Regions from separate parts of the Clostridium neonatale genome, predicted to be linked through region 2. Evidence: a T-box and tRNA genes for the amino acid it is inferred to sense, from the RefSeq annotation. Region 2 holds a T-box; the other holds one or more tRNA genes.

Region 1 (6,939 bases), on a different contig from region 2:
TCAATTAATTTATTTTTTCGTATATAAGTAATAACTTTATCTTTCAAACAAACACTTCCTATTTTTTTATTAAAAACATAATATATATTTATTTTACGTATATATATATTAATTGTAAACATTATTAACTCAAATATATAATATAATCAAAATTACAAAGAGCTGTTTCAAAAGAAACAGCCTCACTATATACTAACTTACAGAATAAACTTTAGAAACAACTACCATCATATCATCTTTTAAAATTCCATTACTAAGTTCTTTTGCTCTTTTTAATATATTCTCTGATAGTTGCTTTGGATCATAACTATTCTCACCTAAATATTCTTCAATCCATAAATCATCTCCTACTTTTAATTTATCTATATCCACTATTCCATCACTTATACTTACTATCATATCGCCAGGTTTCAACTCTTCATTTATAACTTCTACATCCACTTCATCAACAAGACCAAAAGGTAAATTATTAGAAGCTATTTTTTGTACACCATCTTTTCTTTTTATAAAACTAGGTGAAGCACCTATCTTGATAAACGATGTTCTGCCATTATATAAATTAATTTTACTCAAATCTAAAGTTGCAAATTTTTCATTTTCTGCAAACTTCATACCCATTATTGAATTAACTGTATTAACAGTTATATCTTCTGCAAAACCAGCATCTGTTAAATGTTCAACTAAATTAACAGTTGCCTTGCTTTGATCACTAGCTTCAGGACCAGATCCCATTCCATCACTCAAAATAATTGTATAGTTTCCATCCGTAGTTTTTCCAAAGCTATAATAATCGCCTGTCTGACTTTCTCCATCTTTAATATCCATTGCAGCATATGACATGACATAATATTTGGGCGCTTCTTCAATTGTTATTGTACACTCATTGCTCTTCGGATTAATATTACACCCTTCACTACTAATACTTAATGGAATCTTAATTATATCATTTAATATAGGCAAAACATCTTTATTACAAAATTCACACCCTTCACAACTGTTCATACTTATTTTTATTCTAATTCTTCCTTCATAATTTTTATAACAAAATATATCATTATATTCTATAGAATTTCTATTTAACCCCCTTCTTATCATTCTCTCTAAATCATCCGATATTTTAATTTCTCTTTTGAAGTTATCTAATATTCTCTCTAACGTAATTCCTATATTGTTTATATGCTCCGATAAAATCTGTCTTCCTTCATTAATTTTTTCTTTTTTAGTTTCATTTAAATTATGGTTATTAATAATAGTTTCTGTGTTTTTTAGTATAGAAAGATGTTTAACACAATTTTTCTCTAAATAAATTGGTAATGTAACCTTTCCACTTTCATAATTATCTATCAGAGTTTGAAATGAAACATACGTCTGATTAAAATTCTTTTGCCAACACTTTTCTCTATTTATACATTGACTACAACTTCTTTCTGCAAGATTTTCTATTAACGCACATGATTTATTTTTGATTGATAAATTACTATTTTCGTTGTCCTCACCTAAGCATGCAGAAATTGCACCCAAAACATCAGTAATCCCTCTTATTCTTAGGGTAAACTCCTCCTTTAAATCATTTAAACTAATATTACTTATAGCATTTCTCTTTTTTTCAGGATTTATCTCAATTTCAATACTTTTATATGCAGATTTAGGAATTAACAAAAATAAAATAGCTCCTATCATCACTTCAATAATCAAGTTTGTTGTTAGCTGATTAGAATATAATCCCAAAGCAAAATATATTATTATACCTGCAAGTATTGAAAGAATTTTCCCAGTATCTTTAAATATTCCTACTATTAAGCCCTCAACTCCATAAAAAGCCACATTAAAAATCATATCATTTTCAGATATCCCCAATATTACTCCCATAGCAACTCCAATCATTGCCCCATAACTAGCTCCACCCATATAAGCAATAATAAAGACAGAAGTCAGAGCTAATATATTTCTAATTGAACAGTTTAATATATATATTTCTCCCACTCCTGTAATTATTAAGCAAAACAATATGGATATGCTTACAATTTCCTCAGCCGAAATACTACTATTTATTCTAAACTCATCTAAGGATCTAATTGAGTACTTTATAATATGATATATAGGTATAACTACTGATGTCTGGAGTAGGGTTAATGTTAAATTTATTCCACCATCATACTTAGAAATAAAGATTCCACCTAATACAAAAACTACTAATAATATGGAAAAGCTTATTATTTCTAATTTAATTTTATCTTTAGTTGATATCAATAGATAATAAATACTTAAAACAACTATTGAGACTAAATATATATATGGATCATTTATTGAATTCCACATAGATAAATATCCAAGACCAACACCAATTGATGCTAGAATACATTTCTTTTTATCTCTTTTAATAGCACATAGAGCCATTAAATACGCTATACCAAATGGTGCAATTCCTTTATTATCTGCTCTATTTAATAATAAAATCACTCTTCCAAGTGATACTCCAATTATAAAAATTGCAAATAGTCTTACCAAAGATATCCTTAACCACGGATTTTTTTTTACTTTATTCTCTCTCCCTATATCATTATAAGAATTTAATTCTAATTCGTATTGCATTTTCGTCGCCTCATTTCCAAATATTGTAATTAGAATTATATCACTCTAGTCTTTCGATATATGTCATAAACTGTTTTCAAACCATAACTTTCGTAGGACAACATCATCTAAAATTCTCTAATATTTAATAATATAGTGTTTTATTTTTAATCTATAATTTATATATAAAATATAAAAAAATCTATGCAAAATGTAGGTTTGCATAGATTTCTTGAAATTAAAATTTGAATAATTAATTTGTCGTTAATGTTAATTATTTTATATATTGTATCGCAAATAAACTGTATTTATTTTTCAGTTTATGAATATACTTATATATTATAAAAATTTAAAAATATCCAAGTTGCTTAATTAAAAGAACCCATAGAAATATGGTTACAATAGATATTGCAGTTGTAAAAACAACTAGCTGTCCAGCAAGTTCACTATCTGCCCCCATTTGTTCAGCCATTGTAAAAGATGATACTGCTGTAGGTGCTGAAAACATAATTAATACGCTCGCTAACTCAATATCTCTAAATCCCATAGCTATTGATATAGGAATAAATATTGAAGGAATAAATATTAATCTTCCAAATACTCCTATAAATATATTTCTTATATTTCCTTTTAATCTACTAAACTCAAATTCCCCTCCCAATATTACAAGTGCTAGAGGTGTTGCTATTTTTGATATGTCTTGTATTGCAGTTTCCATAAAAACAGGCAACTTTATATTTATGAAAAGAGCCATTAAACCAAGTGCTGATGCTATAATTAACGGGTTTTTAGCAATACCTTTAATTATAGCTTTTATGTTAATATGTCCACCTCTAAATATCTCTAAAACTATAACTGCGAGAAAATTAAAAGTAGGCACTACAACAGCTATAAGTAATGATGTAATTCCAATAGCGTCATCTCCAAACAGAGAAATTACTACTGGTATTCCAAATAAAACAAAATTACTTCTAAAAATAGTCTGTATTAATACCCCTCTTCTTGCATTTTCTTTTTCAATTAACGGTATTATAATACACATAAATAAACAACTTATTACTATAGAACTTGGAGCAAAAATCATGAGCTTAATATTAAAAACTCCATCCAAATTAGTTTTGTATACATTATAAAAAAGTAATGTTGGTAGAAATATTTTAAATGTTACATTATTCATAACCTTTAATGTATGTTTATCTATTAACTTAATTCTTTTAATAAAATACCCCAATGCAACCGTAAGAAATAAAGGTAAAACTACATTTAATGATAATATTATATTTTCCATAAGCCCCCCCAATTTATATTTATTATATAAATATTACATTTAAGAAATTTCTCTGTCAAACTCGTCACTTAATTTAGAAAAAATATAATGACATATATTTTTTCATCTTTATATAGAATTTTGCACAAAACAAAAAAGACTTAAGCTTTTGCTTAAGTCTTTGGTGCCGAAGACCGGAATCGAACCGGTACGGTGTTTAACCACCGCAGGATTTTAAGTCCTGTGCGTCTGCCAGTTCCGCCACTTCGGCATACTATAAGGCAATTGTTATATAATTATGGTTGCGGGGGCAGGACTTGAACCTACGGCCTTCGGGTTATGAGCCCGACGAGCTACCAACTGCTCCACCCCGCGATGTTAAATACTATTTATTTTTTTGGTGCCGAAGACCGGAATCGAACCGGTACGGTGTTTAACCACCGCAGGATTTTAAGTCCTGTGCGTCTGCCAGTTCCGCCACTTCGGCACTTTTGGTAGCGGAAATAGGACTTGAACCTACGACACCTCGGGTATGAACCGAGTGCTCTAGCCAGCTGAGCTATTCCGCCATAATGGTTGCGGGGGCAGGACTTGAACCTACGGCCTTCGGGTTATGAGCCCGACGAGCTACCAACTGCTCCACCCCGCGATGTTAAATACTATTTATTTTTTGGTGCCGAAGACCGGAATCGAACCGGTACGGTGTTTAACCACCGCAGGATTTTAAGTCCTGTGCGTCTGCCAGTTCCGCCACTTCGGCACTTTTGGTAGCGGAAATAGGACTTGAACCTACGACACCTCGGGTATGAACCGAGTGCTCTAGCCAGCTGAGCTATTCCGCCATAATGGTTGCGGGGGCAGGACTTGAACCTACGGCCTTCGGGTTATGAGCCCGACGAGCTACCAACTGCTCCACCCCGCGATGTTAAATACTATTTATTTTTTGGTGCCGAAGACCGGAATCGAACCGGTACGGTGTTTAACCACCGCAGGATTTTAAGTCCTGTGCGTCTGCCAGTTCCGCCACTTCGGCTTGTTGAACATCAAGCTGCTAACAACAAAACTTATTATAATGCATAATGTTATTACTGTCAACCTAATTTTTTTATAAATTTTATTATTTATTTTAATTAATTAAATTTTAATGTATAAAAAATGTAGAATAAATATAATTGCAAAACAAGCCAATTATTAATTCATCCTACATAATAGCGCCATTAATAATATCTTTGATAGATAATTAAACTCTTTTACTATTCTTACCTTTGAATTCTTGATGTTTTTTCACATCTTGCATTCTTTCCTCACTATCTTTTAAGAATTTTGACATAATATCTTCAAAGTTATTTGCTGCTGATTTTTTCTTTTCAGATGATTTCCAATCAATTTCCGCTGGTCTAGCTGATCTTTTAGGAACATTAGTATTTGCTTGTTTTATTGAAAGACTTATTTTACCATTATCATCAATTGATATAACTTTTACTTTAACTTTATCTTGTTCTTTAAGATGCTCCTTTATATCTTTTACATAAGAATCCGCTACTTCTGAGATGTGAACCAATCCAGTTTTCCCTTCAACTTCAATAAAAGCTCCAAAATTTGTAATATTAACTACTGTGCCCTCTACTATGTTTCCTGCCATTAAGGTCATGTTTAAACGACTCCTCCTTGAATTTGAAAATATATTGTTTAAGAACAATTTACATTAGTAATTATTCTTGCTTTAAACCTAATTATTAGTTAAATGATTTTTTATTATTCAATTTAAGATAAATATTTATAAAAATCAGAATCTAATTCCCATCGTTTTTGGCCGACTCTTCACTATTAACAACTTTCTCACCGGGTTTAATCATACCAAGTCTTTCTCTTGCCAATCTTTCTAAGTAATCCAATGATCCTTCATCAATTTTATTAACCTCATCTTGAAGTCTTTCATGTTTAGTCTTAATTTCGTCTAACTGAGATTGTTTGCTTTGTATTTCCTTTTCTATTCTGTTCATTGTTATCATTTGTCTAATATAGCCAAAACAAAAGATGAATAAAAATAAAGCAATTATCAATTTCTTTAATATTGACTTTTTTCTCATAATATAGAACCTCTATTTTTATAAATTACCCTAATTATATTGTAAACACTATATTAATATTATTCAAGATATTTTTCTTATTTATTCTTATCTATAATCTTATAAAATGCTAGTTTTAATGGATAACTTAAGTTTTTTAATATCACCCTTATAATCTTAAAAATTATATCTAGTATAAATTTTTCGATACTATAAAAATACTTACTTATAAATATCATATAAAGTAAAATAGTGCAACATATAAAAATATATACATATGGAGTTAAAAAAGCATAGTTAGTATATAATAAAAAAGTAAAAACAATTATACTTGCGAGTATCCAAAATAATATATCTTCCACAATCATAACAGCCTTAAAATTACTTAACCCTCTGATTATTCTATACATATCAAATAGTATGCCTGTTATTATTCCTGCTAATATACTAAAGAATACTATGTTAAATTGCATGCTTATCTGTAGCGGCATCTTCTTACCCTACCTAAATAGCCTTTTTATTATGCTTTCATCGCTCTTTTTTGTTACTTTTCCATTATACACCATAGATGCAATATTGCCTTCAATTATAACATCTCCATTTTGCACATCTAATTTATTCATTTTTAGATCTTCACCTTTAATAGTTAGATTACCTAAATTAGTAGTCAAATCTATTTTTAATTCATCAAAACTTATAACTTCAATAACTCCACTTATAGTTAATCTTCTTCTATTTTCTAAATTTAAATTAGACTTATTTTCTTCTTGTTTATTATCTACTCTTTTCTCCATAAAAACTTCCTCCTATATTCTTCTTATATACATATATGATTATAGGATTAGATTTAGAATTTATATTTTCTATTAAATATAATAAAAAGAGTAGTTATTAGTTTCTACTCTTTGTCTTCTTCGCCTTCTAGTATAGTATACATTTCTTTAGCATCTTCTTTTCTAACATGTTCAGCAATATTAATAATCTCTGCTTTAAGCATTCTGTTAGCAAATGTTATTTCGATAATATCACCTT
Region 2 (6,939 bases):
TCTTATAATAAGTATAATTTTAAATGTTTATTCAGCATATAAGGTTAGTTCTTATAAATACAAGCTAGGACAACAGGCGTATAATTACATAGAAGAGATTAGGCAGAGAAATGAAGGAAATCTAGAGATACTTTCTAAATCGTTGAAGAATGGAAAGATAAAAAATGAAGAACTATTAAAATTATATAAGAATTATGATGTGATTGCTGGAGATATAATAGGATTATGGCAGAGATACGCATCATATTCACAAAATGAGTTAAATATTTTTACAAAAATAATTGATACAAATAGAATTATTGAAAATGATATACATGGACAAATTAAAGAGTATATTATATGTACATTGAATAATGAAATGAAAAATGAACAAAGTAATTTGATATTGGTAAATGAAGATAAGTCTTGTTTTGAAGCTATGTATAATATGGCCGAAAAAATAAATAATTATTTTAATACATTTAATGAGGATATACTTAAAGGAAGTACAGGAGTTGAAAAAGAGAAAAAAGTTATAAAAAAGCATTATTGGATAGATATACTTGAAGGTATATATGGAATAAGTGATGATTATGTTGATGTAGAGTGGAAGATTCAAATGGTTGAGGATGATTTGAATACTTAAGAAATACATTTTTGTATAAATAAAACATTATTAAATATATGAATTTATTCTTAAGGATATAAATAAAGAAGAAGAAATTCATTAGAGAATTTCTTCTTCTTCTTTTTCTTTTAATTAGTGACATCCACTACAAGATCCGCCACATCCACCTTCTGGTTCTATTACAGGTTTTAAGCTTAAGCCATTACCTTCGTTTTCTTCACTTGAAAGGATGATAAATCCACCAAATTGGTCAATTAAGCTTTTCTCATATATGAATGATATATCATTTATTGTTTCAACATCATCTTCATCTGTAGCTTTTGATACAGAGATATTGAAGATAGGGCCGCTACAAGCGAAACCAGCAAAATTTATTCTAATGTTGAAATCAGATATGCTATTTTCTTCTAAGAAACCTTTGAATTCGTTATAAGCTTCTTCACTAATTGTTACATTTTTCATATTAACACCTACTTTATTCAAAAATTTGACTATTGTCGTACTAAGAGTATAACACATATGATTTAAAATAAAAAGCAGTTAGGTAAGCTTAGAGGAATAACTATTTAAAAAAGGGGAAATAAACACATGAAGCCATATAATTATGAATTTATACAAGAAGAGATGAAGAAATATAATAGCATAATAGATGAGTTGAAATTAGAAGGATGTTCTGTATGCAAAGATGAAATCAGCTTTAAGGAAGCTGATGGCTATATGTGCAAAATTAATCAAGAAGAAATTTTTACTAGAATAAAGCTTTTTAAAGATAACGAATTTATAATGGAGATATCCCCAAGAGAGATACAAGGTTCATATCATTCTATTAAATTTGCCAAAGGAAAAGTTGGTGTAGTTGGGCTCGGACTTGGATATGCAGTTCAAGAGATAGCTAAGAATAGTAGAGTAGATGAAATTATAGTATATGAAATCAGTGAGGAAATAATAGACGTATATAATAGACACTTTAAGGATAATCCTAAAATAAGAATAATTAATAAAGATGCATATAAAGCAGAAAGAGAAAAGTTTGATTTTTTCTTTGTAGATATATATGGATATGAGATAACAAGTAAAGTAGTTGAAGATTATAAAAAATTTAATGCTCTGCATGAGATTGAAGAATACACATTTTGGGGAGTTGAACATTTTTTATTAAGCTGTAAATATGATGATTTGCTATGGATTTTTATCCCAGAGATATGGGTTGAGATGAGTAAAAAGGCATATGAGTCAATGGATATGTGTGGACTAATGAAAAGTTATAAGCCATTAGATGATGAGTTAGCCACTAGTATACTTATGGAATTTAAACCTATATTAAATGAATTATAATTTAATATAGTTAGTAACAGTAATATTAATTTTTCAATTTTAAAGGAGGAAAAATAGTGATACTTTCAGGAAAAGAAATATTAAAAAACATTGGAAAAGATATAATAATAGAGCCATTTAATGAGAAGAAAATCAATCCTAATAGTTATAATTTATCTCTACATAATGAATTATTAGTGTATGAAGATAATTTATTAGATATGAAAAAACCTAATGAAACTAAAAAAATAATAATACCAGAAGATGGATTGATATTAGAGCCAGGAAAATTATATTTAGGAAGAACTAATGAGTTTACCAAAACAGAGAAATTCGTGCCTATGCTTGAAGGAAGATCTTCTACAGGAAGGCTAGGGTTATTTATACATGTAACTGCAGGTTTTGGTGATATAGGATTTGCAGGATATTGGACACTTGAAATATTCTGTGTTCAGCCAATAAAAGTATATCCTAATGTTGATATATGTCAGATTTATTATCATGATATTCATGGAGAATATGATCTTTATAATAGTGGGAAATATCAAAATAATACAGGTGTTCAGCCAAGCTTGATGTATAAGGATTTTGAAAAATAAAAAAGGGCATATGCCCTTTTTTATTTTACAACTATATTAACAAGTCTTCCCTTAATAACAATAACTTTTACAATGTTTTTACCATTAGTATTTTCTCTTATTATTTCATTATCTAATGCAGCAGCTTTAATACCTTCTTCATCTAAATTAGAAGCTACCATTATTTTAGCTTTAATCTTACCATTAATTTGAATAGCTATTTCAACTTCATCTTTAACTAATGCATTTGGATCGAACTCTGGTAATCTCTCATTAAATACAGTAGTATTGTATCCAAGTAAGCTCCATTGTTCTTCACTAAAGTGAGGTGCAAATGATGCTAATAGTTTGATGAAATCAACAACAGTTTCTTTTAAGAAGGCTGGATTTTTAACACCTTCTTGAAGGTACTTGTTAAGCGCATTTGTAAGTTCCATAAGTCTTGCAATTGCAGTATTAAATTGCATCTTGTTACCATCTTCAGTTACACCTTTGATTGCAGTATGTCTCCAGAAGTTTAATTCTTTTTCAGGTGCATCTATTGTAGTCTTAGTATTTTCAGATGAATTTATAACTTCTCTAGAAAGTTCTAAAGTTCGTTCAATTCTATCTACAAACTTACCAACAGATTTGATTCCATCATCACTCCAAGCTCCGCCTTCAGTATATCCAAAACCAAACATTAGGTACATTCTGAATACATCAGCACCATATTGTTTAATGTAATCATCAGGAGAAATAGTATTTCCTTTTGACTTACTCATTTTAAGTCCATCTGGTCCTAATATTAAACCTTGGTGAGTTAAGCTTAAGAATGGTTCATCAAAGTTTAAGTATCCCATATCTCTTAATGCTTTAGTTATGAATCTTGCATATAATAAGTGCATGCATGCATGTTCTGGACCACCAACGTATTTATCTACTGGTAAAATCTTATTGATTTTTTCTGGATCAAAAGGTGCATCTTCATTTTTATTATCTGCATATCTTAAGTAATACCAAGATGAACATACAAATGTATCTAAAGTATCAGCTTCTCTTTTAGCTGGCTTACCACAACATGGGCAAGTAGTGTTTATGAAACTTTCACATTTACTAAGTGGTGATTTACCATCTGGAGTAAATTCAACATCATATGGAAGTTTTACTGGTAAATCTTTTTCTGGAACTGGAACTATACCACAATCGTCACAGTAGATGATTGGAATTGGGGCACCCCAGTATCTTTGTCTTGATACAAGCCAGTCTCTTAATCTGAAGTTAACCTTCATTTCACCAAGTTTATCTTTTTCAAGCTCAGCAACTATAGATTTTTTAGCTTCATCAGTAGTTAAACCATCAAATTTTCCAGAGTTAACAAGTATACCATGTTCACAGAATGGAAGTTCAGGTTCATTTCCTACTTTATCAGTAATAACTCTTTCTATAGGTAAATTGAACTTTGTAGCAAATGCAAAGTCTCTTTCATCATGAGCTGGAACTGCCATAACACATCCAGTACCATATGTAGCTAATACATAGTCAGCAATCCATATTGGAACTACTTTTCCATTTATAGGATTAATAGCGTATGAACCAGTGAATACACCGCTCTTTTCTTTAGATGATGATTGTCTTTCTATATCAGATTGTTTAGCTGCTGCTTCTTTATATTCTTCAACTGCAGCTTTGTTTTCCGGAGTTGTAAGTTCATCAACTAATTTGTTTTCTGGAGCTAAAACAACATAAGTTACACCATTTAATGTATCAACTCTTGTTGTAAATACATCAAATTGTAAGTCAGAATCTTTAACCTTAAATGTAACTTGTGCACCGTAAGATCTTCCAATCCAGTGTTTTTGCATTGATTTAGTCTTTTCAGGCCAGTCTAAGCTACCTAATTTATCCAATAATTCATCAGCATAATCAGTGATTTTGAAGAACCATTGAGTTAAATCTTTCTTTGTAACTTCAGTTCCACATCTTTCGCATTCACCTTCAACAACTTGTTCATTAGCTAAAACTGTGTTACAAGATGGACACCAATTAACGGGTGCTTTCTTTCTGTAAGCTAAACCTTTTTCATATAATTTTAAGAATAACCATTGAGTCCATTTGTAATAATCAGGAAGACAAGTAACAACTTCATTTTCCCAGTTAAACATAGCACCCATTGATTTTAATTGCTTTTCCATTGTTTCAATGTTCTTTAAAGTAGAATCTTCAGGATGTATACCGGTTTTTATAGCATAGTTTTCTGCTGGTAAACCAAAGGCATCAAATCCCATTGGTTGGAATACATTATATCCTTGCATTCTTTTAAGTCTTGCCCAAGTATCTGTTGGTCCATAGTTAAACCAGTGACCAGCATGTAATTGAGCTCCAGATGGATAAGAGAACATTTCAAGAGTATAAAGCTTTTTATCTAGCTTTGTATCATCAAATTTATATGTTTCGTTTTCTTCCCAAATCTTTTGCCATTTTTCATCGATTTTAGTACTGTAATTTGACATTTTAAACCTCCAAATTTTATCAATTTATAATTCACAATTCACAATTCACAATTGAGGAGGAAATTACTTCGTAATTTCTTTTGAATTTTATATAGTGATTTTTTATGAAAATTACTATAAGTGATTAACTTTCCTAAGGAAAGTTATATGCAATATATAGAATCCATAAATAGTTTTAGCTATTTAATCCGTCATTGTTAATTGTCAATTGTAATGAATTTATTCTTAAATATAATAAAAAAGCTTTCATCTCTTAAATTTAAGAGACGAAAGCGTAATTTCCGTGGTACCACTCTTATTAAAAGAAATAGATAAACTAAATCTTTTCACTCGACATTATAACGGGATTACCCGTACCTGCTTCTAACAAGTAAGCTCATAGACAAGTTCATAATCATATAACACTATTTTACACCATCCAATAGTTCTCTTAAGATATAATAATTATTACTACTTCTAATCAACGCCATATACAATTTTAGAACTATTATATATTAAAATTTGTAAAAAATCAATATATCTTTAAAAACCATTAAAATCGTAAAGGAATATTGATTTTATAAAAATATATCTAAAATTTTAATTTAGATGTATTTTAAAACTCAATAGGATCACTTTTAATTTCTAAATTTTCTCGTCTATTATCTAATGGATTTAAATTTATATGATGTATTTTTTCACCTTCTGAAGTACCCATAATTACTGTGTCTAAATGAATTCTTCCATTTGGAGTATTTGCGATAACACAAGGTTCGCCTTTTACTTTGTGATTAACCCAAGTATATTCGTTTGTTACAACATTATTTAAATCTTCAGCAGAAATTAAAGCTTTTGAAGTTACATTACCATTCCTATCTTTTAAAAGAATAGCTATTGTATTATTATCTAATTTTTCAATTTCATTCTTTTCTTTTCTATCAAACAAAGTTAAATTAGATTTTCTGTTATCTAATGTATCTTTATTGATATGTATTATTGGGGTATTGGAATTTGCATCCATAACAAAGTTTTGTAAGCTTTGTTTTAATGGCTTAGATTTTTTGTTCATAGCAGTTGTACTGATATTTTGAATTGTATAGCTGTTAGAATCTTTATTCCATTCTGCAAACCAAACGCCAGCATTTTTAACTTTATCTAAATCTGTAGTATCTATTTTAGCTGTAATCTCAGAACCATTCTTTTTTAATACTGTCATTAATGTAATGTTATCTTTAACCTCAAACTTGTTTTCTGTATTTTTATAATTAGTTTTCATAAGAACACCTCGTTTTTATTTTAATTATTGCCAATTTTATCAAAAATAAATTAATTCGCTACTAATTATAACAAATTGTGGAGGGAAAAGATATACACCTATAAAAAGAGCAGCTATGCTGCAATTCGGATCTTATGCTTAATTTTATATGTATTTATAATAGATTATTTTAAATGGAACGCCTGCTCATATGCATTTGTAGGTGTAATTGATTCGTACCAAATGCAAGATTTGGGCTCTCTGCTTAAGGAAACATCTTCATCAGTAGATGAAGATGGGCTATACGGCTAGGCTCGTGCCTCACCAAGCATTATATGCCAAAGAGCAGCTATGCTGCAATTGGGATTTTAATAAAAATATTGTGGATTATTCATTAAAGTTATTTTATATAATAAGAAGAGCAAGATATACTGCAATGTGAATTTCAAAACAAAAGTATATTTATGTTTCAAATGAATTGAGAAATATAAGGATCATATTGTAGAAATTCAGCCAAAATACCGTTAAAGAATGCATTTAAATAAAATATTCAGAAAATTCAAATTTTAACTTGATATTAAATTTGTATTAGTTACAATAAAGTTGAGAGATAAAATATTTATTAAGGAGGAATAGGTATGGCTAAAATAATTATTGCACCAAATAAATATGTACAAGCAAGTGGAGAGCTTGCAAATTTATCAAAGTATGTTT

What was found. The T-box of region 2 lies ahead of leuS (leucine--tRNA ligase). A T-box ahead of a tRNA ligase gene usually reads a tRNA of that ligase, here a tRNA-Leu.
Region 1: it has a tRNA-Leu gene. The T-box ahead of leuS (leucine--tRNA ligase) is inferred to sense a tRNA for this amino acid. The anticodon was not compared.

The regions. Positions count from the first base shown of each region.
Region 1 covers NZ_UICR01000001.1:145,429-152,367, reverse strand. The annotation lists gene tilS (tRNA lysidine(34) synthetase TilS) at 1-47, opposite strand, end outside; gene spoIIE (stage II sporulation protein E) at 193-2,592, opposite strand; gene CNEONATNEC86_RS00710 (AEC family transporter) at 2,921-3,859, opposite strand; tRNA gene CNEONATNEC86_RS00705 (tRNA-Leu) at 4,021-4,109, opposite strand; tRNA gene CNEONATNEC86_RS00700 (tRNA-Met) at 4,138-4,213, opposite strand; tRNA gene CNEONATNEC86_RS00695 (tRNA-Leu) at 4,237-4,325, opposite strand; tRNA gene CNEONATNEC86_RS00690 (tRNA-Met) at 4,331-4,407, opposite strand; tRNA gene CNEONATNEC86_RS00685 (tRNA-Met) at 4,412-4,487, opposite strand; tRNA gene CNEONATNEC86_RS00680 (tRNA-Leu) at 4,510-4,598, opposite strand; tRNA gene CNEONATNEC86_RS00675 (tRNA-Met) at 4,604-4,680, opposite strand; tRNA gene CNEONATNEC86_RS00670 (tRNA-Met) at 4,685-4,760, opposite strand; tRNA gene CNEONATNEC86_RS00665 (tRNA-Leu) at 4,783-4,871, opposite strand; gene CNEONATNEC86_RS00660 (S1 domain-containing RNA-binding protein) at 5,079-5,489, opposite strand; gene CNEONATNEC86_RS00655 (FtsB family cell division protein) at 5,632-5,928, opposite strand; gene yabQ (spore cortex biosynthesis protein YabQ) at 6,006-6,398, opposite strand; gene yabP (sporulation protein YabP) at 6,408-6,701, opposite strand; gene CNEONATNEC86_RS00640 (RNA-binding S4 domain-containing protein) at 6,806-6,939, opposite strand, start outside.
Region 2 covers NZ_UICR01000002.1:1,518,455-1,525,393, reverse strand. The annotation lists gene CNEONATNEC86_RS18420 (hypothetical protein) at 1-625, shown strand, start outside; gene CNEONATNEC86_RS18415 (HesB-like protein) at 740-1,069, opposite strand; gene CNEONATNEC86_RS18410 (polyamine aminopropyltransferase) at 1,196-1,942, shown strand; gene dcd (dCTP deaminase) at 1,999-2,520, shown strand; gene leuS (leucine--tRNA ligase) at 2,541-4,991, opposite strand; T-box leader at 5,251-5,464, opposite strand; gene CNEONATNEC86_RS18395 (hypothetical protein) at 5,587-6,246, opposite strand; gene CNEONATNEC86_RS18390 (glycerol dehydrogenase) at 6,864-6,939, shown strand, end outside.